4 regions of the Hymenobacter seoulensis genome follow, and region 1 is predicted to be linked to each of the others. Evidence: riboswitches for the same ligand, from Rfam matches in the RefSeq annotation. Region 1 holds a riboswitch; each other region holds the start of a gene.

Region 1 (7,151 bases):
GCGGTGGGCGTGTGTCACAATCAGGCGGTTAATTTCGTCCTGTGAGTGGCTTCGCATGCCTCGGCGCTTACCCACGGGCACCAGTACGGCTTCGGGGCGGGCGTGCGCAAGCAATGCTTGATTGGCCAGGGCATCAAAAAGAATGACGTCCGCTTCCGCCAGCACCCGCGCCCCCTTAAGCGTAAGAAGCTCTGGGTCGCCGGGGCCGGCACCAAGAACCGTAAGACGAGGCAGTTTGGACAAGGACATGGCTAGGGCGTAGGTTAGAAGAGCCGGAAAACGGGCGGTCATCTCAAGCTTGCCGAGACATCGCACGTGCTGACGTTGCAGCGGTAATCAGACATCAGCATGCGAGGTGTCTCGGCAAGCTTGAGATGACGGTTTGTTGGATAAATGGGCGCGTGTTGGCTGCCAGGCTCAGGTTTCTACTAGATAGAAAATGCAACTGGCGGGCCTACGGGCAGGGTGAAGTACTCGGCATTGGCTGCTTCCACTAAGCCTGCAGCTACTGTGTCGCCGGTCAGCTCGTCAACTAGGATGAAAGAGCCAGAAGCACGGTTTTCCAGGTAGTTGTCGATAGCCAGGGGCACGGCCGTTTTTAGCCGCACCCGCACAATGTCGTTGAGCTGGGCCGAGTCGGTGGCCGCGCGGGCGAAGGTGTGCACGTTCACCTTGTAGAGGATGGCCGGAATGGCCGCCTTCACGAGGGCCGAGTGGTGCTGCACCAGCAGCTTGCGGCCGGGCCACAATGGCTGCTCGCTCATCCAGCATAGCGTGGCTTCCAGCTCGCGGGTAAGGGTAGGCTGCTCGGCGAGCGGCACAATAGAGTCGCCGCGGCTTACGTCCACGTCGTCGCTCAGGCGAATAACTACGGCCTGCGGCGCCGAAGCCGATTCTACTTCCTGCTGGTTTACTTCAATGGCTTCAATTGCTGACTCCAGGCCTGAGGGCAGCACCTTTACCCGGTCGCCGCGGCGGTACTGCCCGCTCCGGATCTGACCGGCGTACCCACGGTAGTCAGGCAGCTCAGCCGTTTGAGGCCGTATGACATACTGCACCTGAAAGCGTGGGGCCGCCTGAGTTTCGGTGGCGCCGGGCACACGTTCTAGGTGTTCCAGCAGGCTAGGCCCAGTGTACCAAAGCAGATGCTCGGACCTCTTCACTACATTATCGCCGTTGAGGGCGCTTAGCGGAATGGCCGTGGCGGCCGGCAGGTTGAAGTGGTTGGTGAGCTCGGCATAGTCGGTGGCAATCTTGGCAAACACCTCCTCGCTGTAGCCTACCAGGTCCATTTTGTTCACGGCCAGCACAAAGTGCCGGATGCCGAGCAGCGCGGCAATCAGGGTGTGGCGGCGGGTCTGTTCAATCACGCCCTGGCGGGCATCTACCAGCACAATAGCCAGATCAGCATTGCTGGCGCCCGTTACCATGTTGCGGGTGTACTGCACGTGGCCGGGGGCATCGGTGATGATGAACTTGCGGCGGGGGGTAGTGAAGTATTTGTAGGCTACATCAATGGTAATGCCCTGTTCGCGCTCCGCTCGGAGGCCGTCCGTCAGCAAGGCCAGATCCACGGTGCCATTCGCGGCCTGCCGCTTTTCCAGCGCCGCCAGAATGTCCAGCGACACAGATTCAGAATCATATAGCAAGCGGCCGATAAGCGTGCTTTTGCCGTCGTCAACGCTACCGCAGGTAATAAATCGGAGAAGGTCCATTACAAATGGTGAAATTGTGAGGTTGTGAACTTGTGAGTTGGTTGGGCCAGTGAAGCGTGAGTACAGTTCACCACTTCACCTTTCACAACTTCACCACTTAGAAATAGCCGTTGCGTTTGCGGTCTTCCATGCCGGCTTCCGAGATGTTGTCGTCGAGGCGGGTGGCGCCCCGCTCGCTTACTTTGGCCAGCAGCAGGTCCTGGATGATGTCCTCGACGGTGCTGGCGTCGCTTTCCACAGCGGCCGTGCAGGTAGAGTCGCCCACGGTGCGGAAGCGCACTTGCCGGGTCACAATTTCATCGTCGTCATCGAGGCGCAGGTGTTCCGAGAGGCCGAGCAGCTGGCCCGTAGGGAGTACCACGCAGGTGCGCTCGTGGCCGAAGTAGATGTCGGGCAGGGCAATGTTTTCGCGCTGGATATAGCGCCACACGTCCAGCTCCGTCCAGTTGGAGATGGGGAACACGCGCACGTTTTCGCCCTTCTGGATGCGGCCATTGTACACATTCCAGAGCTCGGGGCGCTGGCGCTTGGGGTCCCACTGGCCAAACTCATCTCGCACGGAGAAAATGCGCTCCTTGGCGCGGGCCTTTTCCTCGTCGCGGCGGGCCCCACCAATGCAGGCGTCAAACTCAAACTCCTCAATTACCTCCAGAAGCGTGTAGGTCTGGAGCTGGTTGCGGCTGGGGTACTTGCCGCCTGGCTCGCGTAGGCGCTGCCGCTTTATAGTATCCTCCACCTTGCGCACAATGAGTTTCTCGCCCAACTCGGCGGCTAGCTGGTCGCGGTAAGCTAGTACCTCGGGAAAGTTGTGGCCGGTATCTACGTGCACCAGCGGGAAGGGAAAACGGCCCGGGCGGAAAGCTTTTTCCGCGAGGCGCGTCAGCACAATGGAGTCTTTGCCACCCGAAAACAGCAGGGCTGGGCGCTCAAACTGGCCGGCCACTTCCCGCAGGATGTGGATGGCTTCCGCTTCAAGCCGGTCGAGATAATCAAAAGTTGGGGTACTCATATAGTCGGGTGTTCAGTGTTGATGTTGGGCGCTCAACAGGAAGTGCCAAGCTTACCTCTAGCCGGCCGGGACGGGCTCCACTACCGGATCGGGGCCATTATGGTGGGCGGTGGCATGTAGGCCGCATTCCTTAGCCGAAAGGTCTTCCCACCACCAGCGGCCGGCCCGGAAATCCTCGCCGGGCCTGATGGCGCGGGTGCAAGGGGCACAGCCAATGCTTACAAAGCCCTGTTGGTGCAGCGTGTTCACGGGCACATGGTGCTCTTGGGTAAAGGCCACGGCCTGCTCCCAGGTCCAGTCGAAGAGCGGGTGGATTTTTACGAGGTTATGCGCCGCGTCCCACTCCAGCGGGTCCATGGTTTGCCGGTTCTGCGACTGCTCGGCGCGGATGCCAGTGACCCAGGCTGCTTTACCCGCTAGCGCCCGGTTCAGGGGCTCCACTTTCCGGATAAAGCAGCACTCCTTGCGGTTGTCCACGCTTTCATAGAAGCTGTTGGGGCCTTTGGTAAGCATCAACTGCTCCACGCTTTCCCGCTCCGGATAAAATACCGCAATGGGCTGCTCGTACTTGAGCAGGGTCTTGTTCCAGACGGAGTATGTCTCCTGAAAATTACGCCCAGTGTCAAGCGTGAATACCTGAATGGGGAGGTGATTAGCGAAAATAAAGTGGCTGATGATCTGGTCTTCTAGGCCGAAGGAGGTCGAGAAAACGGCCTGCTCGGGGAAGGTTTCAGCCACGAGGCGTAGCCGCTCCAGGGCAGTAGCCTGAATCAGCCGGGGGCGCAGGTCGTCGAGCAAGGCGCGAACGGCCGGCGCAGCATCTGCTGCGGACATAGCAAGAAGGGGAGGGGAAACCAGCCAGCGCGGGGCGGAGGTTTCGGTCAGGAATGACCCTAGGCGGAGCTGCGGCCACGTAGTTGGTACGGCACACTAGCTTTCGGCCGGGCGAAAAAGCCGGGCGTACGCACGAAGTCAGCCTACACGTAGCACCGTGTCAGCCGAGCTGTTGCGCGCACAAACCAGAAAAAAGAAGGAGGTGAGTGGCTAACAACAACACGGCATACCCATCATAGCACAACACCCATGCTGTAGAGCAAAGGCAGTGGCGGATAGAGTAGCGGAGTTGGACAAGCGGTTCACGGCTAGTTGTTTTTATATGGTCAGGAGTTGGCACCGTTTCGGATGGTCCGCTGGTTGCCGGCGTTTCGTCGAGCCTGTCTCTCCGCGCCTCTGTATAAAAACAATCCTTTGTGGGGAAAGAATTGGTATGGCAAAAGTAGCTGCCGGAATTTTACACTTCCAAATTTTATTTTTTCAACAGGTGCATATTTTCTAGCAATGCACCCGTGTTCTTGTCCTCTGGGCAGCCGCCGCAACAGAAGCAGAACACTAGAAAAGTTACACTGCTACAGATGGATGATTAAGCGAAAGCTACTAGGTGTTCTTCTGCCGTAAACCTGCATGAAATACACTTTTGAGTAAGCTATTGGCCAGCCCAGAATAAGAAGCGGTTTGCCCGTTACATAGGCCTAGTAACTTCGCCCCACATAAGTATTGTGCAATTAGCGTTTCGGCTGAAAACGAGCCTGTAACTTGCTTAAAAATACGTTGGCCTCGGGGGCAGAATTTGTGACGAGTAGCAGGGCAGCGTACACTATCGTGAGGGTGGCAGAGCGCAAAAGCATAGTCAGGAAGGGAGAGCCTAGCGCCGGAATTAGCCAGCCAGCCAGGCCTGCCGCGGCTGCAATTCCCAATATCAGCGGGATGCGCCACGTGAATGGTTGCATCCGGAAGCTGCGCCACACAAACCACGTGCGGGCCAGGTTGATGCTTACAATAGCGAGTAAAAATGCCACTGCCGCCCCCAGCAAACCTAGTATGGGAATCAGCAAGGCATTGAGCCCGATTGTAACGAGCGCCAGCGACACATTGAACACCAGGTCGTAGCGGTAGCGCGGGGAGGTAACTACAATTAGCCCATTGAGGCCCGTGATGCCATCAAACAGACGCGCCGCTAGCAGTACCAGCACGGCCGTAGTGCCAGCTGTTAGGGCGGGGTTGTGCATGAGGCCATAGATGAAGTCGAGGTTCAGGCCAATGCCCAGAGCAAGGTAGCAGCCCAGCACCGTGTTGAGACGGGTAGTGTCGCGGTAAAAAGCGGCCATTTTAGGCAGGGCCTGTTCTTTCCAGTAATCGGCTAGCAGCGGAAAGGCAATTTTGTTGAGCGAGCGAGCTGGCAGCGTGAGGGCTGTGCTGATGAAAAAGGCAATGCCGTACACACCAGCGGCCGCCAGATTCAGTTGGGAGCCCACCATAATGGTATCAATGTTCATGATGATGGTGCCCGAAATATTGGCTAACAGTGCAAACGCCCCAAAGCTCAGGATGCTGCGCAGCGGCTGCACTTGCAGTGCCGCCTTCGTAGGCCGCATATGCAACTCGCCAATGAACGCCAGGTAGCCCGTTAGCAGCAGCGCCGTGGCGCTCATTAGGCCAATATAGGCCAGCACGTAGCCGTGAAACGAGAGGTAGCCCAGCCCATACAGCACCGCCGCGCCCGCCTGCAATACCCGCAGCAGAATCTCTTGCACAAATGAGGAAAATGCCGTGTGGTAGAGCCCCTTCAGGTACGCATCCTGCAAGGAATATAGCATCACGAACAAGGCCAGCACGCCGGCCCACCCGTAGTAAGCGCCAATCAAGTCTTGGTCGGCCTCATAGAAGTTGAGTACCAGGGGTTTCCCTCCTAGGTACAGCAGCGTGACCAACCCAAAGCCCAGCAGCGGCACGCCCAGCAGCAGCGGCAAAAATCCTTGATGACCCGCTTCGCGGTTGCGGAAATACGGAAAAAATCGGATGCCAACACTGGCAAACCCCAGCGCCGAAAGCTGGGCGTAGATGGTGGCAATGGCTAGCAGCGTACCCGTGAGGCCTAGCTCCCGCGCTGATAAAAAGCGCGGGATAATGAAGGCCGTATTGACGAAGCCCAGTCCCAGCCCGATGTAGGAAATAGCCGTATTTCGCAGCCCCTGCCGCAGAACAATACCCAAGAGGTGAAAGATGAAGTGGTGAAATTGTGAAGTGGGGAGAAAATGGGTTTGACGCTCTAGCGGACCTAGTGTAATAGGCCCTTAGAAGGGCGTCTGTGGTAAATCAAGAATCCATCATCCCGACGATATCGTGGCCATTAACGAAAGCCACGGCGCGGCTGCGAAGGTACTCCATGATTTCGGCGAACTGGCGCGGGCCGGTTGTTTCGTTGGCGGGGTCGAAGTTCTCGTTGTGCCAGAGCACGGTGCACACGCCCCCAAACCGCTCAACTTCCTGCAGCATCGGTGTGAGAGCTGGTAGTATTTCTTCGGGCTGTAGCTGCAAGTAGCGGGGGTGGTGTAGCGTGGCATCCATTACGTTCAGCGGTATTTCCAGGAAAACGTAGGCTTCAGCGGCCGCAAAGTTGAATGGATGGAATGGCAAGCAATAGGAGTTGCGGAAGCCAAAATGCTCGGCAAACCCTAGCGTCGAATCATAGGCAGAAAACAACTCATCAACCAATGCAGGAGTAGCGCGCGGTTCCCAGCTTAAATAATGGAAACGCAGCCCTTGGCTTGGTTGCTCAAGTTGACGAATATGTGCAGCTTCATCTAAGAGCTGGTCCAATTGGTTCGAGGTTCCAAGGCTGCCATGAAGTGCTATTTCGGCCCCGACTTTCATTAATTCATTTACTGAATTGCTAATTCGATGGAAATGGTAATCTGCATTAGCTGTGCCTTTGGCGGCTTTTCGGTGCTCGGGCAAGAAAAAGAACGTGCTTTTGGCACCGTAACTGGCCACGATTTGCTGCACGTCGGCTAGGTTGTCCCAGGCATCGGGGGTAGTGAGGTGCCTCCATAACTGCCGCCCGAAGCCTAGCCAGTCGTGGCGGCGCAGGGAGGCTTTGGCGGGTTCTTTCCAGGCGCTGTACAGGTTGTCGATGTCGTGGGTGATGAAGGCGGCCCAGGTGGCCTCGTTGGTCCAGCGGCGCGGCAGCAAGCGTTGGCCCGTAACGTGCTCTACAGCTGTTTTCAGCACGTCAAAATAGTAATTCACCACCGGCACCGTCACGAAACCATAGCGGTGCTGCACGCTGGCCGCAAAGGGAAACCGACCGTGCTGGTCGCGCTCCTCCGAGTAGTATTCTTGCCAGCCGCTGAGCAGGTAAAAGGCAGCGGAGATGATGTCAGCCTGAATTATGGCACGCCCTTCTGGGAGTAGTTCTAGCAATGACTTCTCGGGCTCCGCATCAAAGAAAAACGGTACTTTTTGACCTAGCCACTCCCGCATGGTGGGGGACTGTGGATATGGGGCTGTTTCGTTGAAAAAAGTGCCGGCGCCATCAGTTATCCTGATTTGTAGCTCGTTCGGGCCATAGCCGATAGTAATAGCCGGCA
Region 2 (7,151 bases), on a different contig from region 1:
CTTGTTCGCAGTCGTTGAAGCGCTTCTGGGCTGTTTCTAGGGCTGTTTCAGCAATTCGCAGGCGCTGGTACAGAAACAGAATCAGGCCCAAGGCAATCAGCAGGGCTACGAGCGGCAAGGTTTTATTCATGGCAGGCAAGGGCTGGAAAAGCGGGAGGGTTGGTTGGTAAGGCGAGCTAGCGCCTCATCAACCAACCCTCCACTGCTTATGTGCTGTAATTAGATAGTCGTGTTCGGGTCGAACTGCTCTAGGTAGTCGGCCACACGGCGCACGAACATGCCACCCAGCGAGCCATCTACCACGCGGTGGTCATAGCTATGCGAGAGGAACATGAAGTGACGCACGCCAATCAAATCACCCTGCGGCGTCTCGATAACGGCCGGCTTCTTCTTGATAGCGCCCACGGCCATAATAGCTACCTGCGGCTGCATGATGATAGGCGTGCCCATCACGTTGCCGAAGGAACCTACGTTAGAAACGGTGTAGGTGCCACCTTCCAGATCTTCGGGCTTCAGCTTGTTAGCGCGGGCCCGGTTGGCCAGGTCGTTTACCTTTTTGCTGAGGCCGTTCAGGTTCAGCTGGTCGGCGTTATGAATGACCGGCACGATGAGGTTGCCGGAGGGCAGGGCCACGGCCACACCCACATTGATGTCACGCTTCTTGATGATGTAGTCGCCCTCAATCGAGACGTTGATCATCGGGAAGTCCTGGATGGCGCGCGCAATGGCCTGAATGAAGATGGGCGTGAAGGTCAGGTTTTCGCCTTCGCGCTTCTTGTAGGCATCCTTATGTTTGTTGCGCCAGTTCACGATGTCGGTCACGTCGGCCTCCACAAAAGAAGTCACGTGGGGCGAAATCTTCTTGGAGTCCACCATGCGCTGGGCAATCATTTTGCGCATGCGGTCCATCTCAATCAGTTCTTGATTTCCGCTAATGGAAGGAACTGATTTAGAAGGTGTTATAGCAGCAGATGAAGACTGGGGTGCTGACGCCGGAGCGGGCTGGGCAGCGGGCTGCGAAGCCGGCGCTTGCGGTGCAGGAGCCACGGCCTGAGGCTGAGCCGCCGGGGTTGCAGCCGCTGCCTGACCTAGGGGTTTCTTGCCAGCTGCTACGTAATCGAGAATGTCTTTTTTGGTAACGCGGCCCTCGCTGCCAGTACCGGGCAGGTACTCCAGGTCGGCCATGGAGATGCCTTCTTCGCGGGCGATGCTGAGCACCAGCGGCGAGTAGAAACGGCCCGTCTGGGGCTGGGCTGCTACGGCTTGCGCAGGGTTGGCCTGCGGGTCGCCGGTCTCGGGGAGATAGGGAACCTCAGCGGTAGTCTTTTCGGCGCCATTGGCAGAAGGAGCCGGAATTTCGGCAGCGGCCGTAGGAGCGGCGGTGCCAGCGCTAGCGGTATCGGTTTCAATAATGGCGATGGGGGCGCCAACGGCCACTACTTGGCCTTCCTGAACCAGAATTTCCTGGAGGATGCCGGCGTGCAGGGCTGGAACTTCGGTATCTACCTTATCGGTGGCTACTTCCAGCACCGATTCATCTTGGTCGATGGAGTCGCCTACTTGTTTGAGCCATTTCAGGACGGTGCCTTCCATGATGGATTCGCCCATCTTGGGCATCGTCATTTCCACTCGTGCCATGCGGTTGGGGGTAGGGTTGGGTTATGGGGTGGGAGGGTTTTGCTATGCGGACTGGGGAGTTGCGGACTCAAAGGTAACAGAAAGCCTCAACGCCTCGCAAAGCCCGGCCGTGTATCCGAAAATGGGTGTAGCTACGGCTGGGGGCTAGTGAGGTTGGTACATGGGCCTTTCGCCGCCAAAATTGCGTGAGAAAAATTGGGTTGTATATTTGCCCCGCGCCCCTTTCACGGGGCACTTATCAAGAAAGGCGGAGGGACAGGCCCTGTGATGCCTTAGCAACCAGTAGCAATACCAGGTGCTAAATCCTGTCTCGGAACAGCTTCGGCTACCCGAGAAAAGATAAGTTACAAGATGTTCCCCGTCTGCAGCGGGTGTAGCTCTTCTGACTTATCGGAAGGGCTTTTTTTGTGCCTTTTCGGTGAGAACTCTTGACTAAGTGCCGAGTGAAATGAGGGCGTTGAGTGCATCAACATCCATTCATAGTCGTCGGTAGGGGGTAGTGCTTGCATGCACCCTAGCGGGCTGACATTCACACAATTGGTATGAGTCGCAAAGATATTCGCATTGGCCTGTTTGGGTTTGGAGTAGTAGGCCAGGGCCTGCACACCGTGCTGGAGCGTACGCCGGGGCTGCGGGCCAGCATCGGGCGTATTGGGGTTAAAAACCGGGAGAAAGTCCGCCCACTTCCGGCGGCCCTGTTCACCTTCGACCGCCAGGAGCTGCTCCAAGATTCTTCACTCAACGTGATTGTAGAGCTGATTGATGACGCCGACGAGGCCTATTTGATTGTGACGGAAGCCCTGCGCCGCGGTAAAGCGGTAGTCACGGCCAATAAAAAAATGCTGGCCGAGCACCTGCCCGAGCTTATTCAGCTACAGCGCGAAACCGGCACGCCCCTGCTCTACGAGGCTGCTGCCTGCGCTAGCCTGCCCGTCATCCGCAACCTAGAGGAATATTACGACAACGACCTGCTAGAGTCAGTGGAGGGCATCATCAATGGCTCCACCAATTACATTCTCACGGCCATGCACCGCGACGCGCTGTCGTTTGCGGAGGCCTTGGGGCAGGCTCAGGCGCTTGGTTTCGCGGAAAGCAACCCGGCTCTGGATGTAGAAGGCCTTGACGCCCGCAACAAGCTCATACTGCTCCTGACGCATGCCTTCGGGTTGGTAGTAGCGCCTGAGCAGCTCCTGACGCTGGGCATTGACCGCCTGAGCCCTTTAGCAACGGCTTACGCCAAAGAGAAGGGCTACGCGCTGAAACTGGTGGCGGAAGGCCGGCGCCTACCCGATGGCACTATTGCGGCGGCGGTGCTGCCTACGCTGGTAACACCTGAGCACGAGCTGGCCCGTGTGCACGACGAGTACAATGGTCTTATCACGCAAAGCAGCTTTGCTGACCGGCAGTTTTTTCTGGGCCGGGGCGCGGGTGCATTCCCCACCGCCTCTGCCGTTCTCAGCGACCTTTCGGCCCTGACCTACGGCTACCGCTACGAGTACAAGAAACTGCATCAGCAGAACGCCCTGGCCTTGGCCACTGCCGCCGAGTTGGATGTGCTGGTGACTTTTACGGATGAAGTTATTCCTGAGGTAGCTGATTTCAGCCACGTGTACGAGCAGTTCCGGTCCAGTAAGCGCGGCCACTACCTTACGGGTACCATTGGGCTAGCACAGCTAGCGCAGGCGGCGTGGCTGCGGGCCCCCGGGGTTTGCGTGGTGCGGTTGCCTAGTCCGTTGCGCGCCGCAAGCGAGGCACCGGTAGTGCCGGATGTAGTGCCCATCCGAGCCCTAACAGAGGCTGAGTAAGCATGAAGATGCCGAGGAACAGACACCACATGTGCTACCTAAGTGGATCTGTGCCTCGGCTTCTTTCTAGAACTACACATGCTAGTCCTTGGGTAAGCTCAGTCGCAGCAGGTTCAAGGCCATGGTGGTGGTGTATTCCAGATTTAGCTGCCGGCCACGGTCAAAGCTGATTTGCTTCGTGACGGTGCGGTGCGCATCAGCGTAGGCAATGCATACCGTGCCAACGGGCTTTTCCGGGGTGCCTCCATCGGGGCCGGCAATGCCGCTGGTTGCTAGGGCCACATCAACGCCCAACTGCTGGCGTAAGCCTTCGGCCATTTCGGCTACGGTGGCTTCGCTTACGGCCCCATGGGCAGCTAGTGTTTCGTGCTTTACACCCAACTGGCGCTGTTTTATATCGTTGGAATACGCAATGATGCTACCCTGGAAATAGCGGGAACTGCCCGGAATGCTGGTAAGCCGATGCGCTAGCAAGCCACCAGTGCAACTCTCGGCGGTGCCTAGGGTAAGGCCGCGCGCTTGCAACTGCTGACCCACAGCTTCTTCCAGCTTGATTTCTCCTACGGCAAAAATATGGTCGCCGAGCAAGGTGCGTAGTTCAGGTAACAGGGCTTCCATGCGGGCCCGCAGGTCGGGCTGGCCATCGTCGTGGCCGGTGAGGCGCAGGCGCACGCCGCCGAGGTACGGCAGGTACGCTAGCTTCACGTTGGGTGGTAAGGCCGTTTCCCACGCTTCTATCTGCTGCGCCAGAAACGACTCGCCCAGGCCCACCGTCTGTACTACTACGTGCTCAATGGCGGGCGTTTGGAAGTGTTGCTGCAGGCGAGGGAGTACCTCATGGGTCATCAGGTACTTCATTTCGTGCGGCACGCCGGGCATGCTCACAAACACGGTTCCCTGGTTCTCAAACCACATGCCCGGCGCCGTACCCACGGCATTGAACAGCACCTCGCAGGCAGCAGGTACCAAGGCCTGTTGGCGGTTTACTTCCAACATAGGGCGGTTGAAGCGCCGAAAAAAGCCTTCGACGTGCTCCAGGGTAGGCTGGTGCATCACAAGCTCGGAGCTGAAATAGCGGGCCAGCACGTGCTTGGTCAGGTCATCTTTGGTAGGGCCGAGGCCGCCCGTCATCAGTACCACCTGGGCACGCTGCCGGGCTAGGTCGAGGGCAGCCACAATCTCATCGGCCCGATCAGAAACGCTGGTAATCTGGCGGACGCGTAGCCCTAGCTTGCCCAGCTCCTGGCCCATAAAAGCCGAATTGGTGTCGATGACCTGCCCATAGAGCAGTTCGTCGCCGATAGTCATGATTTCAACGTCGGGAATGATAGGCATAGAAGGGGGAGTTAGGAGGAGTGCCGGATTTGGCGCAATATTGGCAACTCGTCGGCTAACAACGCCATACTGGCTTTCTGGTTTACCTTTTTTTGTTTTATGACCCCGCTCCGTACCCTGGCCCTCGGCCTCACGCTCACCTTGGCCACCGCGCAACTTGCCGCCGCCCAGACGAAAACCACGACGAAAAAGACGGCCACAACTAAAAAAACTACGGCCGCCAAAAAGAAAGCGCCCGTTAAAAAAACAACAACCGCCACCAAGGCCACTGCTACAAAAGTGGTTACTACCCCCGTTGTAGTAGCTAAAGCCCCGCTTACGGCTGAGGAAGCCAGCGGCGGCCTGCGCGAAGCCCTCAGCCAGGGCGTAAGCCGGGCCGTAGCGCAAGCCGGGGAAACCGACGGATTCAATGCCAACGCCGATATCCGAATTCCTTTTCCGCCCGAAGCAGAGCTAGTAGCCGCTACGCTGCGCAAGGTGCGGGCCGGGGGCTTGGTCGATAATTTTGAGGTAGCGCTGAACCGGGCCGCCGAAACGGCTTCCGCCCAAGCCAAGCCTATCTTCCTGAACGCGGTGCAAAACCTCACGCTGCAAGACGCCCTCACGCTGGCCACCAGCAAGGAAAACGATGCCGCTACCACCTTGCTGTATGAAAAAACGGCTGCTAACCTCCGCACCGCTTTTCAGCCCACGGTTCAGCAGTCCCTGGAGCAAACGGGCGCCATCCGGCTGTATGCTGAAATGGTAGCACGCTACAATAAGATACCGCTCGTGACGCCGCTAAACCCGCAGCTGGTGCCGTATGCCACTGAAAAAACTGTGGATGGTTTGTTTTCTCTGATTGCCGCTGAAGAAGTGCGTATTCGTCAGAATCCGGCGGCCCAGGGCAGCGCCCTACTCAAGCGAGTGTTTGGCAAGTAAACGAGGCCAGTTTAGCAACGCCTCGGGGCTAGGAAATCAGCGGCTGGGCCGAGAGCAAAGTTGGTCCGGTTTCTGCCAAGTATAGCTCAACATCTGTTTTGCAATTCTGTCGCCATGACGTACCGCCACTTCCTTGCATTGCCCTTAATTTTGCTGGGATTAAATTTCAGCGCTTCGGCCCAATTCAGCTTGTCCAAGCTGGGTGATATTCTGCGGAATTCGAAACCTACCACTTCTTCCAGGACCACCCAAACGGGTAGCACCGGCAGCATTACGCAGGATGAAGCGGCTCGTGGCTTAAAGGAGGCTCTGACCCTAGGCATTAGCAAAGGCGCAGACCAAGCCTCCCAGCAGGACGGCTTCTACCTCAACAAGCTCATTCGAATCCCGTTTCCTCCTGATGCTCAGCGGGTGGCTACTACGCTACGTTCCATTGGCCTGGGTAGCCAGGTTGATAAGTTTGAGCTGAGTTTGAACCGTGGTGCCGAGCAGGCGGCCAAAAGCGCTAAGCCCATCTTCCTGACGGCTATCAAAAGCCTCACGTTTAAGGATGTATGGGGAATTCTGACGGGTGAGAAGAACGCCGCTACCAACTACCTCAAGCGCACAACTACGGAGCAGCTCACGGTGGCCTTCAAGCCCATTGTGCAGCAAAGTCTCAACCAGGTGGGCGCTACCCGTTACTATACTGACCTGACCACGCGCTACAACCGCATTCCGCTGGTAAAGCCCGTGCAAACCGACCTGAACCAGTACGCGACCGGCAAGGCTATTGATGGCCTCTTCACGCTGATTGCGCAGGAAGAAGCCAACATCCGAGAAAACCCCATGGCACGCACCACAGAGCTGCTAAAGCGGGTTTTCGGTAAGAAGCAGGGCTAGTAACGTTTCAGTGATAAAAGCAAAAAGCCCGCCCCTGTTAAGGGACGGGCTTTTTTGTTGATACAGAAGCCAAGCGTACTAGGTCCTAGTAATCGTCATAGTCGGAGTTGCGGCTGCTGTTGCGTGAGCTGCCGGAGCGACCGTACTCGTCGGTGTCATCGTCGGAGAAGTCATCGTCATCCAGGTCGTCGAGCGAGCTGAAGCTGGTGCTGCCATCGGGGTCTTCAGTCGCTTCGGCCGTGGCAAACTCGTCTTCCGTCATGCTGGCCAGGTCCAGGGCCTCGTCGTGCGAGGAGCCCGTGTCGCGCCACATCAGGTAGTCGGCGTATTTGGCAGAAAGTTGGTCTTCGGAGTTGCCGCGAGTTTTGCTGCCGCCGGTTTTGGCGAAGTTATCTATCTCGTCATCGTCGAAGAGGTCATCGTCGAGGTCGTCGTCGTATTGTCTCATGGCCTTGCTAGGGGCGGTAAGGGTGAAAAAACGGGATGAAGGCGCCGCGGCGTTTCAGATGCGAAGATACGCGCGGATTACTTGTCAGGGTTACGAAGTGAGCTTCTGGTTCAGCTAAAAAA
Region 3 (7,151 bases), on a different contig from region 1:
AAAAGGCGATGTACCCTTGTGCAGCGTACACGGCACCCGCGACGGGCTGGTGCCGTATGGGCGCGGCACCGTGGGCTCGGCGCTGCCACCGCAGCTGGTGTACGGCAGCGGTGCCCTGCGTGCCAGGGCCAATGCCGTGGGCGTTCCCAGCGTACTGCGCAGTTTCCGGGGCGCGGGCCACGTGCCATACTCCTTTGAGGCCACCTACATTGATTCGGCTTTCTTTGTAATGCGTGACTTCCTGCGGCCGCTTCTGGGGAATGGTGCCCCCGGGCCGTTGCTGGCCGCCGCGCTTAATCCGCGGCGCGTGGCGCAGGTTACGGCCTTCCTATTGCCTAGGCGTGTAGGGCTTGCCGTGCAGCCGCCAAGCCCAGCGCTCAGCTGGCAACCCGACGTATTGAAAGCTCTTCCTGATTCAGCAGGAGTTTCATCGTTGCCAGCGCTACCGGCTACCCAGGCTGCAACGGAGCCGCCAGCTTCAGCGCCCACTACTACCGCTAGTCCGTACTAGGCCGCCTGAAACTCAAAACCCTCCGCAGCACGTGCTGCGGAGGGTTTTGTAGTAATGCTAGGGTAGTAAACGGCTTACGCTGCTTCTTCCGAGTACTCATTGGCACTTACTGGGCGCACATTGCCCGTGCGCACCAGAAACGCACCGTATTTGCGCAGCACCTCCCGATGGCGCAGCAGATGCGCCAGCGCCACATAGCCTACCACGTACCCATCCTCATCGGCTTCCTCCGAAATTTCGCTGAAGTCAAGCAGGTCAATCAGGCGGTCTTCGTCGGTGCGCAGGTAAATTTCCACCTCCAAGTCAGTAAGGGCCGAAGATCCAGGTAGCGGCCCCGAAGCCGAAGTAAAATCGGCATCGATGCTGACAGCTGCCGCGCCCATTTGCGGGGCGAGCTGGGGCATTATCAGGGCCGTAATGCGGCCATCGGGCAGGCGCTGAATACTGGCTTCCAGCTCAATTTGGCAGCCGTAGCTGGCCGCAAAGGCAATATCAACGGGTTGCAGGTTTTCGATGCTGCTCTGAAACACGTGCTCGGGTTGCAGGTAGGTTCCGAAGGTACGGGCAGCTAGTAAAGCGGCTTCAGAGGTCAGATCGAAAAGGAGCTGCCGGCGCTCCGACGCCGGGGTAGCCGGCTTTTTGCGCTTAGCTAGGGCGTTGAAATCAGAAGAAAATGCGGGTAACGGCGCAGCGCTAGTGGACATAGGTCTGGACGTAAAATCGTTCAAGGAAGTGAGTGATTTGAGCAGTTTCAATCAGAAAGCCGTCGTGGCCATATTCTGACTCCATTTCAGCGTATTGCGCCCCCCGGATGTAGCGGGCAAGCTGCTGCTGCTCAGAAGTCGGGAACAGTATATCAGAAGTTATGCCAAGTACCAGGGTTCGGGCCCTAATGCGCCCTAGGGCTGCTTTTACACTGCCGCGGCCCCGGCCCACGTGGTGGCTGTCCATAGCCCGCGACAGGGCTACGTAGCTGTGAGCGTTGAAGCGCGCCACCAACTTATCACCCTGGTAACGCTGATAAGAGCTGGCCAGAAAATCGTCCAGCTTCTCGTCGTCGGTTTCGGTTTGGGTGCGGCCGTAGGCGTGGTGGCTGCGGTAACTGAGCAGCGCCGTGGCCCGGGCTGCCCGCAACCCCGCCGCGCCGCCGTCCGGCGTGGTCGTGTGGTAGGTTGGGTCGGCGAAGATGGCTAGGCGCTGGGCTTCATTGAAGGCAATGCCCCAGGCCGAGTGCCGTGCGTTGGTAGCCAGCAGCACTAGGTTCTCAAACAATGCCGGCCGCTGCACCGCCCACTCCACTGCCTGCTGCCCACCCAAAGAGCCGCCAATCAGGGTATGGATAGACGGTAGGGCAAGGTGCTCACGCAAGGCCTCATGGGCAGCTACCATATCCCGGATGGTCAGGAGCGGAAACGCCTGATATGGTGCTTGCTCCGTGTCGGCATCAGCAGAGGCTGGACCGGTTGTGCCGTAGCAGGAGCCTAGTACATTGGCGCACACAATAAACCAGTCGGCGGGGTCGAAATAACAGCCCGGTCCTACTAGCCCCGGCCACCAGCTCAGCACATCAGAGTTAGCCGTGAGGGCATGGCACACCCATAGCACATTGTCGCGGGAGGCATTTAGGCGCCCGTAGGTATGGTAGGTTACGTTCACCTGAGGCAATATGGCGCCGCTTTCCAGCCGAAGTGGCCTAGGCAAACGAAACAGGTGTGGTTCTTCTTCGGAAGGCATGGTACTAGGGCAATTTCAAAGTCAATAGCCTGCGGGCGGAGCCGATTCTGCCCGGCTCCGCCCCGGCTGTAGTGCGGGCGGCGTTGGTCCTCGGCTTCCTCTCTCCTGAAAGCCCAGGCACCAGCCCGCGCGCTGCGTTGCTGGAAGCTGATCCGAGCCGCTCTCTCACCTGCGGCCCGGCATCAACCCCTCTCAAGTATCAGACTTCCAGCGTGGCAACGTGTTCGGTTTCGGGTTCGGGTAGGAGGGTGCTGCCACTCTCCCCGGAAGGAATAGTAGCTGCCGTGCGCACGGCGTCAAAGGCTAGGGTCAAATCCGCCCGAATGTCTTCGAAGTGCTCCGTGCCCAACGACAGGCGCAGCAACGTGGGTGTTACGCCGGCTGCCCGCTGCTCTGCCTCAGAAAGCTGCTGGTGCGTGGTAGCCGAGGGTTGAATAATCAGCGTTTTAGAGTCGCCAACGTTGGCCAGGTGGCTGATTAGCTTCAGGTTATCAATGAACTGTATAGCGGTTTCCTTGGTGCCTTTGATGGCGAAGGTGAGCACGCCGCCGTAGCCGCGCTTCAGGTACTTCTGGGCCAGCGTGTGGTACGGGCTGCTCTTCAGGCCGGGATAGTTCACGGCTTCTACCTGCGGATGTTGCTCTAGCCAAGTAGCAATGCGCAGGGCATTTTCCACGGTGCGGTCTACGCGCAGGCTTAGGGTTTCGAGGCCTTGCAGCAACAGGAAAGAGTTGAACGGGCTCTGCGAAGGGCCAAAATCGCGCAGGCCTTCTACCCGGGCCCGAATGATGAAAGCAATGTTGCCGAACGGGCCACCTTTGCCGAATACCTCATTAAAAACGAGGCCGTGGTAGCCCTCCGAGGGCTCCGTGAATTGCGGGAACTTGCCGTTGCCGAAGTCATATTTGCCGCCGTCTACAATCACGCCGCCAATGCTGGTGCCGTGGCCACCAATCCATTTTGTGGCCGACTCAACTACAATGTGCGCGCCGTGCTCCAGTGGCCGGAACAGGTAGCCCCCGGCTCCAAACGTATTGTCCACAATGAGTGGCAGATCGTGCTTATTGGCAATGGCGGCAATGCGCTCAAAATCCGGAATGCTGAAGCTCGGGTTACCGATGGTTTCGAGGTAAAGCGCCTTGGTATTTTCGTCGATCAGAGCTTCAAATTCGCTAGGCTGGTCGCCGTTGGCAAAGCGCACCTCAATGCCCAACCGCTTGAACGCCACCTTGAACTGGTTGTAAGTGCCGCCATACAAGTGCGTAGTGCTCACGAAGTTGTCGCCGGCCTGCAGAATGTTGTTGAGGGCAATAAACTGCGCCGCCTGCCCCGAAGAAACAGCCAGTGCCGCTACGCCACCTTCCAGCGCGGCTATGCGCTGCTCGAACACGTCGGTGGTGGGGTTCATCAAGCGGGTATAGATGTTGCCGAACTCCTTCAGGGCAAACAGGTTAGCACCGTGCTCGGCATTCTTGAATACGTAGCTGGTCGTCTGATAAATCGGAACGGCGCGGGACCCGGTTACGGGGTCGGGCTGCTGGCCGGCGTGGAGTTGGAGGGTCTCGAAGTGAGCGTTCTGCGTGGACATAGCAAGGCTGGTTAGCAGGAAGTTGGATATGAAGGAAGGGAGCGTAAACCGCTACAGTGGGGGCTACGCAAGGGCGTAGCAGGAGCCGGGCTGAAGTCAGCAACCTGTGAGGGCGAGCTGAGCAAACAGACGAGCCAGGCGACGCTGCCTAGGCAGCACCAGGGGCCAAAGCCCAGGAAACAGGGGAGGGGAGAAGCTGGGCCGCCGTGCGTGGGCTAGCTACAGCAACAACAAGCGCCGCTACAGCAGCGCATTCGCATTCGCCAAGCAGCGTGGGCGGCTACAGAAGCCCTAGAAACGCAGGTAAGCGGCTGGGCAGTAAGCAACAAAGCAGACTGGGCAGCAGCGGAAGGAAGGGCGAAAGCGAAGGTGTTTTCCATGGCACTCTGAGTTATATGCCCCGCCGCCGAATGGCTGGTCGGGCAGGAATTGGCACCTTTCGCGCGGTCGAAGGTTGCCAGTGGGTCAGGGAGCCTGTTCTCTCGCCACTTCTGTATAAATCTTTGAAAACTGCCCCGCCGCGAGCGGGAGAGTACCTAGTTGGTATTGCAAAGGTATAGGCCTAGTTTCGATATATGCAATAGCTAGTGAAAATAATTTTTAATCAGCCGATACTGCTAATATGCTTATGCTGCGTTAAGATGAGTAGCCGTCAACTTGTTGATTGGCAGGCACTAATAGATGCAGGCAACAAGCTGTCTTTTCTGCTCCTGTTGAGCAGAGGGTACACTTTAGGCAACAGTGAGCCTTAGTCTCTGTGGGCCATACCACCATCCGAAACATATTACAGGGAACTTTAGAAACACAGAAAAGCCACCTTGTAAGAGGTGGCTTTTTTGGATATTTCGAAGCTAGAGAAATGCTAGAGCTTGGGCAGCGTCAGTACCTGTCCTACTTCAATTAGGTCGGGATTCGAGCCGATAACGCTTTTGTTGGCGTCATAAATCTGGTGCCACTTGGCCGCGTCGCCGTAATGGCGCTTGGCAATTTTCGAAAGCGAGTCGCCGCTTACTACGGTATAGGTATCGCCCTGAGTAGTAGTAGCTGCGGCCTGGTTGGCGTTGCCAAAAAAATCGGTGGCACCACCCGCTGCCGGAGGAGTAGTAGGCTGAACAGGCTTCTTATCGCCGTCGTTAGAAAGGAAATCAAACAGTCCCATAGCAGTAAGTCAGTTTAGTTGTGAGAGGGGAATTGACCGAGAATCAGCACGATGCACTGGTCTGGTTTGCCTCTCTTACGCTTGATAATGCAATAAGTTGTAGCCGGACTGTAGCGCGAACATCTTGGGGAATGCTGCCGTAAGAGTGGCAATGCTGACCTAGCAGCCTGGTTATCCAGGAGGCTGAGCAGAGACATAAAATCTACTCTCTCATCTAACCATTCTCCCCATGAAAACCCCCTCTTCCTCTTTTCGCTTGCTAGCTAGCCTGCTTATGCTGGTAGTACTTTTCACGGCTGCTTGTGGCAGCAAAGAAGGTAAAGTAGAAGGCGTTAATATGCTTTACGGTAAGGAAAGCAAAGTATGGAAAACCGATAAAGAACTCAGCGCTTCCGGCGACAAAGTAAAACAGACCGATGCCCAGGAAGATGAGCGCATCACGTTCTTCGCGAACCAGCAGTACACCATGATGTCGCCAACCGGAGCAGTGAACGGTAAGTACACCTTTGATCAGGCGGCCAAGAAAATCACGATGACGCCCGACGGTGCTACCCAAAGCAACACCTTTGATGTAGTAACCCTGACCGACGACAAGTTGACCCTAAAAAGCCCCCAAGGCGCGGAGTTGCGCCTAGAAAAGGAATAAACCAAGTTTTTTCCTAATTAGAAAAGCCCTTTTGTACTATGCAAAAGGGCTTTTTTTATGGCTATAGGTGAACAGTAAGTACTGTCGAGGCATAAAATCTTGTACAGTGATGATTGGACAATTTTGATTTCATGTCGGTTAGGGGCGGGTAGTGCAGAGCACTGGCTAGCACGTTATAACTCCCACTAAACCTGGTATATGAAGTCCCAGACGTTGTTTACACGCCTTACCGTTCTGCTGCTTTTGTGGAGCAGCTTCAACAGCCAAGCCCAGACGACGACGACCGTCGTCAGTTACGATTTCAACAGCGGCACCAGCTTCAGCAGCATCTCGCCGACAGTGGCTACCGACGTCACTAGCTCCGTTTCCTCAACCGAGCCCTTCGTTACGTTCACGGGCACTGCCACTGGCTCAAGCGCCTTCACGGCGGGTACCGCTGGCCTGGCACTAGGTATGAACAACTCAGCCGGCACGAATACCCGGTATCTTGAATTTGTGCTTGGCGGAGCTAATCTGCCCAGCTATTTTGGCTATAAGCTTTATTACCAGCAGTACCACCCGTCCACGGGTGCCAGTACTATTACAGTAGCTTTCAGTGGTGATGGTGGGCGCACGTTTGAAACCGCAACACCCATAACCACTGGCAGCGGATTCTGGACCGAGCACCTGATTGACCTTTCAAGCCAAAGCAGCCTCAATAACAAAGCAGCGGTTGTGGTACGGCTACTAGTAAGTGGCGCGTCTGGCGTTGGCCCAGTTCGTATTGATAATTTTCAGGTGCAGGCTACTTCTCTGCTCAACCCCAAGCCCACACTTACAGCATTGGCGCCATCTAGTATAGCTGCCGGCAGCGGTGGGTTTACGTTGGCTGTTACGGGCAGTGGCTTCGGGGCAGGCAGCGTAGTGCGATTCAATGGCACAGAGCTGACTACTACGGTAGTAAGTGCTACGCAGCTTAGTGCCAGTGTGCCAGCTAGTGCGGTGGCAACGGCTGGCTCGTTTCCCGTCACGGTGTTCAATCCTGCGCCGGGCGGGGGCAGCTCCGAGAGCCGTACGTTCACGGTTACGCCAGTGGTACGTTGGGATGGTGGCGCCGGTACGAGCAGTTGGTTTGACGCACAAAACTGGGACAAAGATGCCCTACCTACCTCCAACGATGATGTACTGCTGGACCATACCAGCGTAGCCAAAAGCTATGCGGTGGTACTGGCGCCCGGCATAGCCGCTTCTGCCGTGGGTACACCTGCCGTTACGGTTCGCTCGTTGCGCGTAAACCCAGGGTCCGGCGACTCCATCTTCTTTGAAATTCCAGCCCTCAATACCAGCACTACGCCCCTCACGCTCACGCGCAGTGGCGCTACCGAAATTGCGCTGGCCATCCATGATAAAGGCGTGGTTACCAACTCCAGCGACCAGGGTGTTATTACTATTGAGAGTACCAGCCAAGTATTTTATATCTACAATGGTGGCACCTATCGGCACTATACTGACCGGCCGCATGCCGCCTTGGTAC
Region 4 (7,151 bases), 200 kb from region 1:
CAGTACGTCGACCACTGCGTAGGCAACGTAGGCTGGGGCGAAATGAACCAGTGGGTGAAATTCTACGAGGACGTGATGGGCTTTAAGCTGCTCATCACCTTCGACGACGACGACATCAGCACCGAGTACTCGGCCCTGATGAGCAAGGTGGTGTCGAATGGCAACGGCTTCGTGAAATTCCCCATCAATGAGCCTGCCGAAGGCAAGAAAAAGTCGCAGATTGAGGAGTACCTCGACTTCTATCACTCGCCTGGCGTGCAGCACATGGCGCTCATCACCAACGATATCCGCACGACGGTAACGGAGCTGCGCCGCCGCGGCGTGGAGTTTCTGCAAGTGCCCAACACCTATTACGATGACCTGCTGGACCGCGTGGGCCACATCGATGAGGACCTGGACAGCATCCGCGACCTGAACCTGCTCGTGGACCGCGACGAGGAAGGCTATTTGCTTCAGATTTTCACGAAGCCCGTGGAAGACCGCCCCACCGTATTTTATGAAATCATTCAGCGCAAAGGCGCCAAGAGCTTCGGCAAAGGCAACTTTAAGGCGCTGTTTGAGGCCATTGAGCGTGAGCAGGCCCTGCGCGGCAACCTGTAATTTTACTAGCCCTTTAGCGTAAGAAAAGCCCGGTCAAGCAATTGGCTGGGCTTTTTTGGCTCTAGCGGTTTAATTCATCAAGGTACCTTGCAACCATATGTGGTTGAATTTGGCAATGTGCTACGGCCTGATTTACCTTTGCAGAGTCAATTCTTTCTGACCAAAGGATTGTTTTTATACAGAGGCGTGGAGAGACAGGCTCGACGAAACGCCGGCAACCCCCAGTTACTGGAACGGTGCCAACTCCTGCACATATAAAAACAAGTTGCCGTGGACACTGCCAACAACGTTTCGGTTCGCTCTGCTTCTCCCGTTGCTCCTTCGCAACGGCTCACCTCTGGCGTGTGCATGCACGTAGCCGGTTGGTACATGGCTGGCGCGTGTTGTTGTTGTTAGTACCCCGCTGTATCCAGCTGAGCTAGCACGTTTGCTGGCATGTTGCCCCTAGTACTTTTCAGGTTCTCGCCTCTGCTTGCAGGGCGTGGCAAACACCGCGTATGGTGGCCTTTCGGCACGTGCCCGGCCTCGCATGCCCGCATGTTGTACGGTGCTCAGGGAGCAACTCACGCCCTCCTACTGTTTAGCCACTGACTACTAGCCATCTAGCTTCTTCTGGGCTGCGCACTGCTGCGTGGCCTTCTCAGACGATACTGGCTTGCCGTGTCGTCCTCTTCCCCACCTACCTCTTCTTACTTTTTCCTCATGGCGCACGCTGTAAAGCCCATTGGCATCTATTACGAACACCCCGAGTGGTTTAAACCCTTGTTTGCGGAGCTCGACCGGCGGGGCTTACCCTACGAGCAAATCGACGCCGCGCACCACCTCTTCGACCCTTCCGAAACTGAAAGCCGCTACTCGTTGGTCGTGAACCGCATGAGCTCCTCGGCATACCTGCGCGGCCACGGGCAGGGCATTTTCCACACCGCAGGCTTCGCTACGCACCTTGAGCGCATCGGCACACGCATCATCAACGGCTCGGCGGCTACGGCCATTGAAACCAACAAAGCCCGCCAGCTTTCCCTGTTTGCTTCCCTAGATCTGAAATACCCCAAATCCTTCGTCGTGAACCATGCTTCGCGCATTCCGGACGCGGCCCAACAGCTGCAATTCCCGATTGTGGTGAAGGTGAACATTGGGGGTAGCGGCGCCGGCATCATTCGCTTCGATACCCTGGAAGGCGTACGCGCCGCTGTAGAAGCCGGCCAGATTGACCTCGGCATCGACCAAACCGCCTTGGTGCAGGAATACGTGACGCCCCGCGACGGCAACATTCACCGCGTGGAGACGCTTAACGGCAAGTTCCTGTACGCCATGAAGGTATATACTACCGGTGAAAGCTTCAACCTCTGCCCCGCCGAAATCTGCCAGATTCCGGAGGAGCAGTCGGCAGAGTTTTGCCTCACGGAAGCACCCAAGAAAGGCATTCAGGTGGAAGCCTTTACGCCCCCAGCCGAGGTAGTAGAGGCCGTGGAGCGCATTGTGGCCGCCGCCAAAATTGACGTGGGTGGCATTGAGTACCTGATTGATGACCGCACCGGCGACGTACTGTTTTATGACATCAATGCCCTCTCCAACTTCGTGGCCGACGCCGTGAATGTGGTGGGCTTCGACCCCTACGCCCGCTTCGTGGATTACCTGGAAACGCAACTGGCGCCCACAACAGCTTCTGGTTCGCTAGGTACTGCCGCGGCTCAAACCTCTCACCAGCCGGTTCCGGCTTCTATTCACTAGGTCATCATGAGATACGGATATTGGATGCCCGTTTTTGGCGGGTGGCTGCGCAACGTCGAGGACGAAAACATGCGCGCCGACTGGGACTACGTGAAAACGCTGGCCCAACGTAGTGAGGACCTAGGCTACGACCTTTCCCTCATTGCCGAGCTAAACCTCAACGACATCAAAGGCGAAGAAGCCCCTTCTCTGGATGCCTGGAGCACAGCCGCCGCCCTGGCTGCCGTTACGAAGAAACTAGAGCTCATGGTGGCCGTGCGGCCTACGTTCCACTCCCCGGCGTTGCTGGCCAAGCAGGCAGCCAACATCGACCACATCAGCGGCGGCCGCTTGAGCCTGAATGTGGTGTCTTCGTGGTGGCAGGATGAGGCGAAGAAATACGGCGTACACTTTGAGCAGCACGATGACCGCTATGCCCGCACCGCCGAGTGGCTGCACGTGGTAGACAACCTCTGGAAGCAGGACCACTTCACCTTCGAGGGCAAGTTTTATAAGGTTACAGACTCCATTCTGCAGCCCAAGCCGGTGTCGCGCCCACGGCCTTTTCTGTACGCTGGCGGTGAGTCGGAAGCAGCCAAAAACCTGATTGCGGCCCAGTGCGACGGCTACGTAATGCACGGCGACGAGCCCGCCGCCATCGGGCGCCGCATTCAGGACCTGAGCCAGCGCCGCGAAAAGCTGGGCCTGCCACCCATGAAGTTTGGCGTAGCAGCGTACTCTATCGTGCGCAACACCGAGCAGGAAGTAAAAAAAGAGCTGGAGCGCATTACCAACGTAAACGGCTCGGCGGCTGGCTACAAAAACTACCAGCAGTGGCTGGCCGGCACCCAGCTCGAAAACCAGGTAAGCCTGCAGGATTACTCGGTATCGAACCGCGGCCTACGCTCCGGCCTCACCGGCACCCCCGACCAGGTAGCCGAGCGCATTGCCGCCTTCGAAGCCGTGGGCGTTGACCTGTTCTTACTGCAGTGCAGCCCGCAACTGGAAGAAATGGAGCGTTTCTCCGAAGCCGTCATTCAGGTGCTGGCCTAGGTTAGCTTGCGGTTTAGAATGCAACCGGCCCTAGTAAATACGCACGCACCTCGCGTCGTTTTACTAGGGCCGGTTGCATTCTAAACCCTGCGGCGCTGCGCAAACTCCATGGCTCGTTGCTACCGTTGCGCATGGGCTGGGCCCGGGAAGTGCTCAATCTCGGACACTTACTAACTTAAGTAGGCAGAACACAAGAAAACCTCTTTTCTTTACTCCCGTTCTCAGAATCCCAAGTACCCAAACCCTACCTGAGTATGGCCCTAACGCCGAGCATCCAAGAGAAAATTACGACCTGGCTGAGCGACAGCTACGACACGAATACCCACACCGAAATCCGCGACCTGATAGCCCAGAATCAGGAGGAATTCCTTTCTGATGCCTTCTACCGCAACCTGGAGTTTGGCACCGGCGGCTTGCGCGGCATTATGGGTGCGGGCTCTAACCGCATGAACCGCTACACGCTGGGCATGGCTACGCAAGGCTTGTGCAACTACCTGCTGCAGCAGTTTCCGGGGCAAGAAATTAAGGTGGCCGTCGCGCACGACTCGCGCAACAACAGCAAGGAATTCGCGCGCATTGCCGCCGACATCTTCTCGGCCAATGGCATTACGGTGTTCCTTTTCGATGCTCTGCGCCCCACGCCGGAGCTGTCGTTTGCCATTCGGTACCTGGGCTGCCAGAGCGGCTGTGTGGTTACGGCTTCGCACAACCCCAAAGAGTACAACGGCTTTAAAGTATACTGGAACGATGGCGCGCAGGTAGTAGCCCCCCACGACAAGAACATCATCCGGGAGGTAGAAGCCATTCAGTCGGTGAGTGAGGTGAAGTTTCAGGCCGATGAGTCGCGCGTCCGCCTGATTGGCGCCGAGCTTGATGAGGCTTACCTGGCCCGGGTAAAGGAGCTCAGCATCAACCCCGCCGCCATCCAGCGCCAGCACGACCTCAAGATTGTGTACACACCGCTGCATGGCACTGGCATTACGCTGGTACCTAAAGCACTGGCGCAGCTAGGCTTTACCAATGTGCACATCGTGGAAGCGCAGGCTACGCCTGATGGCAACTTCCCCACGGTGTTATCACCGAACCCCGAGGAAAAAGTAGCCATGCAAATGGCCCTCGACCAAGCTAAAGCCCTCGATGCCGACCTCGTTATTGCCACCGACCCCGACTCGGACCGCGTAGGCATTGCCGTAAAGGACAACGTCGGCGAGTGGGTGCTGGTTAACGGTAACCAAACCGCTGCGCTGCTTACGCACTACCTCCTTTCGGCCCGCAAACTGGCTGGCAAGATGACGGAGAAGGACTTCATTGTGTACACCATTGTTACCAGCGAAGTACTCGGTGATATTGCCCGCCATCAGGGCGTGAAGGCCTACCAGACCCTGACGGGCTTCAAGTACATTGCCGGCATCATCCGCGACCTGGAAGGCGAGGAAAACTACATTGGCGGCGGCGAGGAAAGCTACGGCTACATGATCGGCGACTTTGTGCGCGACAAAGACGCTATTTCGGCCTGCGCCGTACTAACCGAAATGGCCGCCGTTGCCAAAGACCACGGTCGCACCTTGTACCAGGAAATGGTGCAGATGTACCTGGACTATGGCTTCTACAAGGAGCACCTGATTTCGCTGACCAAAAAAGGCCAGCGCGGCGCCGAGGAAATTCAGGAAATGATGGCCAGCCTGCGGGCCACGCCGCCTGCTACCATTGCCGGCCAGCCCGTAGTGGAACTGCGCGACTACAAGACGGGTAAAATCCGGGACATGCGCACCGGCCTGGAAACTGAAACCGGCCTGGAAAGCTCGAACGTCCTTCAGTTTATTCTGGAAGATGGCAGCAAAATCTCGGCCCGCCCCAGCGGCACCGAGCCCAAAATCAAGTTCTACTTCAGCGTGCGCCAGCCCCTGGCCTCCGCCGTGGACTTCGACCTAGCTGACCGCCTAGCCGGCGAAAAAATCCAGCGCATTATTGATGATATGCAGCTGAAGTAAATTCAGTTTCTTTGTAGTGTAGAGCAAGCCTGGGCTATACCGCTCAGGCTTTTTCTATGCCCATTGCTCCTCCTACCTGACCCGAACTTTTATACAACACTTTTACTTTTTACATGAAGGCTTATTTTATAGCAGCAATGCTAGGGCTTACTTCGCTCTCAGCCCTAGCTCAACGTGCCAGTGAAAACCATTACCTAGTAACTTCTAAAGGAGATACGCTGCGCGGAAGGATTAGCATAACCGGAGGCCAAAACCAAACGATCCGTCTGCACCGCCCCAACCAATCTGTAGCAGACTTTTCTGCAACCGATGTGACTAGCTACGGCGACGCCAACGGTGTGTGGGGAGTAAGCCAAGCAGTAGGCCGTCCGCAGGGCGAAGCTCGGTTTGTTACTCCCTTAGTTTTGGGCCCAGTGAGCTTGTTTTCAGGTGAAAATACGTTGGGTGAAAAGCGCTTTTACATACAGCCGCATGATTCGGCTTACATAGTAGAAGTACCGCCTGCTACTGCTCGCCTTACCTATCTGCGCGTATTGCCCGGCTGCCCCAGCCTTGATTTCGCTTACAGCCAAATCGAAGGCCGCTACCTCTACAATTACAACGGCCTAACGCGCTTAGTGAAGGAGTACAACGCGTGCCGCTACCCTGAGCAGACGGCCAAACAGATAGCCGAACCCGGTGGCCTGCAAACATATTTCGGGGTAAAAGGAGGTGTACATACCACGCGACTGAATTATCCCGGCTTCCCGTCGAGTGCTACCTATACGGCACCGTTTAGCTATCAGGGCGGTGTGTTTATGAATGTAAGCTCAAGAAAGCAGTTTTCACTACAGATTGAGGCCGTGTACCTCGCTATTCGGGGAGAGTACGCGCCGATCAACATTTACAATGGTAATGCTAGTTATACTACTACCCGGGCCGTATCTGTAAAGTACTCCCAGTTACAATTCCCGCTGCTGTTGCGCTATACCATTGGGCATGGTAGCCTACGTCCTTATCTGAATGCGGGGCCGGTTTACGGCTTGAATTTCAATCGTAAAACCGAGGAGATTTTACAGGACTCTGACAAACCGACTGCCACCCGTCGGCAGTTTCAGGTTCCGAGTACCAACAGCGTAGGTGGTACTGCCGGACTAGGCTTGCTTGTTCAACGGCCCTCACTCCCAACGTTCTCCCTTGAAGCCCGGGCAGACCATATTATTGATAGTAGCGGTTACTACGACACAACTCCCACCCACACGTCATTCCGCCTTGATCTTGGAGTTGCTTTCTAGCCATCTCTGCAGGCTCCAGTAAAGTGCCCTATCTCGTGCAGGGATCCACTAAAACACAAAGTTGAAGGATGCCTGCCCGAGTAGGCCACGCAGGTCGCGGCTGCGGCTGTTGAGGGGCACAAAGTAGCTGGCTTTGGTGTCGAATAGCACGTGGCGGGTTTTGAGCAGCTCTACTCCCAGGCCTAGGTTCAGATTTGGGATAAAGTCATTGGCCTTGTCGTTGTTGCGGTTCAGGATGAAGCCGCCCACTTGGTAGCTAGTATAGAGGTTTAGGTAGCGGCGGCGGCCCCGGCCAAAGTTGCGCGGGTAAAAGTCCTGGCCGAAGTTGATCAGAAACAGCTCATTCACGAACTCAGCATCGGTAGTATTTTTCTCGGTGGGCTTATATACTCCTAAGTTGAAATAGCTTTTACCCCGTGTAAACAGATACTTGATGGCGTAGCCCTGGTACGCTGAGCTAGTGAGCCCCAGCTTAGGATTATCGAGGCGCATGTAGCTATACTCTACGCCAGGCATATTCACG

What was found. A riboswitch is a leader RNA that binds a small molecule or an ion and turns the genes downstream of it on or off. The one in region 1 is predicted to bind S-adenosylmethionine.
Region 2: another riboswitch for S-adenosylmethionine. It lies ahead of ACYVHC_RS02290 (homoserine dehydrogenase); the one in region 1 lies ahead of ACYVHC_RS14280 (phosphoadenosine phosphosulfate reductase family protein).
Region 3: another riboswitch for S-adenosylmethionine. It lies ahead of ACYVHC_RS10800 (O-acetylhomoserine aminocarboxypropyltransferase/cysteine synthase family protein); the one in region 1 lies ahead of ACYVHC_RS14280 (phosphoadenosine phosphosulfate reductase family protein).
Region 4: another riboswitch for S-adenosylmethionine. It lies ahead of ACYVHC_RS15065 (ATP-grasp domain-containing protein); the one in region 1 lies ahead of ACYVHC_RS14280 (phosphoadenosine phosphosulfate reductase family protein).

What each region holds. Positions count from the first base shown of each region.
Region 1 covers NZ_BAAGWD010000003.1:141,955-149,105, reverse strand. Annotated here, with positions in the region: gene cobA (uroporphyrinogen-III C-methyltransferase) at 1-249, opposite strand, end outside; gene ACYVHC_RS14290 (sulfate adenylyltransferase subunit 1) at 429-1,715, opposite strand; gene cysD (sulfate adenylyltransferase subunit CysD) at 1,813-2,724, opposite strand; gene ACYVHC_RS14280 (phosphoadenosine phosphosulfate reductase family protein) at 2,782-3,558, opposite strand; SAM riboswitch class I at 3,874-3,965, opposite strand; gene ACYVHC_RS14275 (lipopolysaccharide biosynthesis protein) at 4,287-5,774, opposite strand; gene ACYVHC_RS14270 (polysaccharide deacetylase family protein) at 5,878-7,151, opposite strand, start outside.
Region 2 covers NZ_BAAGWD010000001.1:511,286-518,436, reverse strand. Annotated here, with positions in the region: gene ACYVHC_RS02300 (hypothetical protein) at 1-130, opposite strand, end outside; gene ACYVHC_RS02295 (dihydrolipoamide acetyltransferase family protein) at 220-1,638, opposite strand; SAM riboswitch class I at 1,871-1,984, shown strand; gene ACYVHC_RS02290 (homoserine dehydrogenase) at 2,181-3,443, shown strand; gene ACYVHC_RS02285 (competence/damage-inducible protein A) at 3,525-4,778, opposite strand; gene ACYVHC_RS02280 (DUF4197 domain-containing protein) at 4,878-5,699, shown strand; gene ACYVHC_RS02275 (DUF4197 domain-containing protein) at 5,814-6,581, shown strand; gene ACYVHC_RS02270 (hypothetical protein) at 6,667-7,029, opposite strand.
Region 3 covers NZ_BAAGWD010000002.1:691,456-698,606, forward strand. Annotated here, with positions in the region: gene ACYVHC_RS10785 (alpha/beta hydrolase) at 1-511, shown strand, start outside; gene ACYVHC_RS10790 (hypothetical protein) at 586-1,215, opposite strand; gene metX (homoserine O-acetyltransferase family protein) at 1,205-2,245, opposite strand; gene ACYVHC_RS10800 (O-acetylhomoserine aminocarboxypropyltransferase/cysteine synthase family protein) at 2,445-3,833, opposite strand; SAM riboswitch class I at 4,222-4,335, opposite strand; gene ACYVHC_RS10805 (LysM peptidoglycan-binding domain-containing protein) at 4,696-4,992, opposite strand; gene ACYVHC_RS10810 (lipocalin family protein) at 5,222-5,638, shown strand; gene ACYVHC_RS10815 (IPT/TIG domain-containing protein) at 5,837-7,151, shown strand, end outside.
Region 4 covers NZ_BAAGWD010000003.1:339,740-346,890, forward strand. Annotated here, with positions in the region: gene hppD (4-hydroxyphenylpyruvate dioxygenase family protein) at 1-600, shown strand, start outside; SAM riboswitch class I at 772-861, shown strand; gene ACYVHC_RS15065 (ATP-grasp domain-containing protein) at 1,303-2,331, shown strand; gene ACYVHC_RS15070 (LLM class flavin-dependent oxidoreductase) at 2,338-3,363, shown strand; gene ACYVHC_RS15075 (phospho-sugar mutase) at 3,618-5,354, shown strand; gene ACYVHC_RS15080 (outer membrane beta-barrel protein) at 5,468-6,628, shown strand; gene ACYVHC_RS15085 (hypothetical protein) at 6,677-7,151, opposite strand, start outside.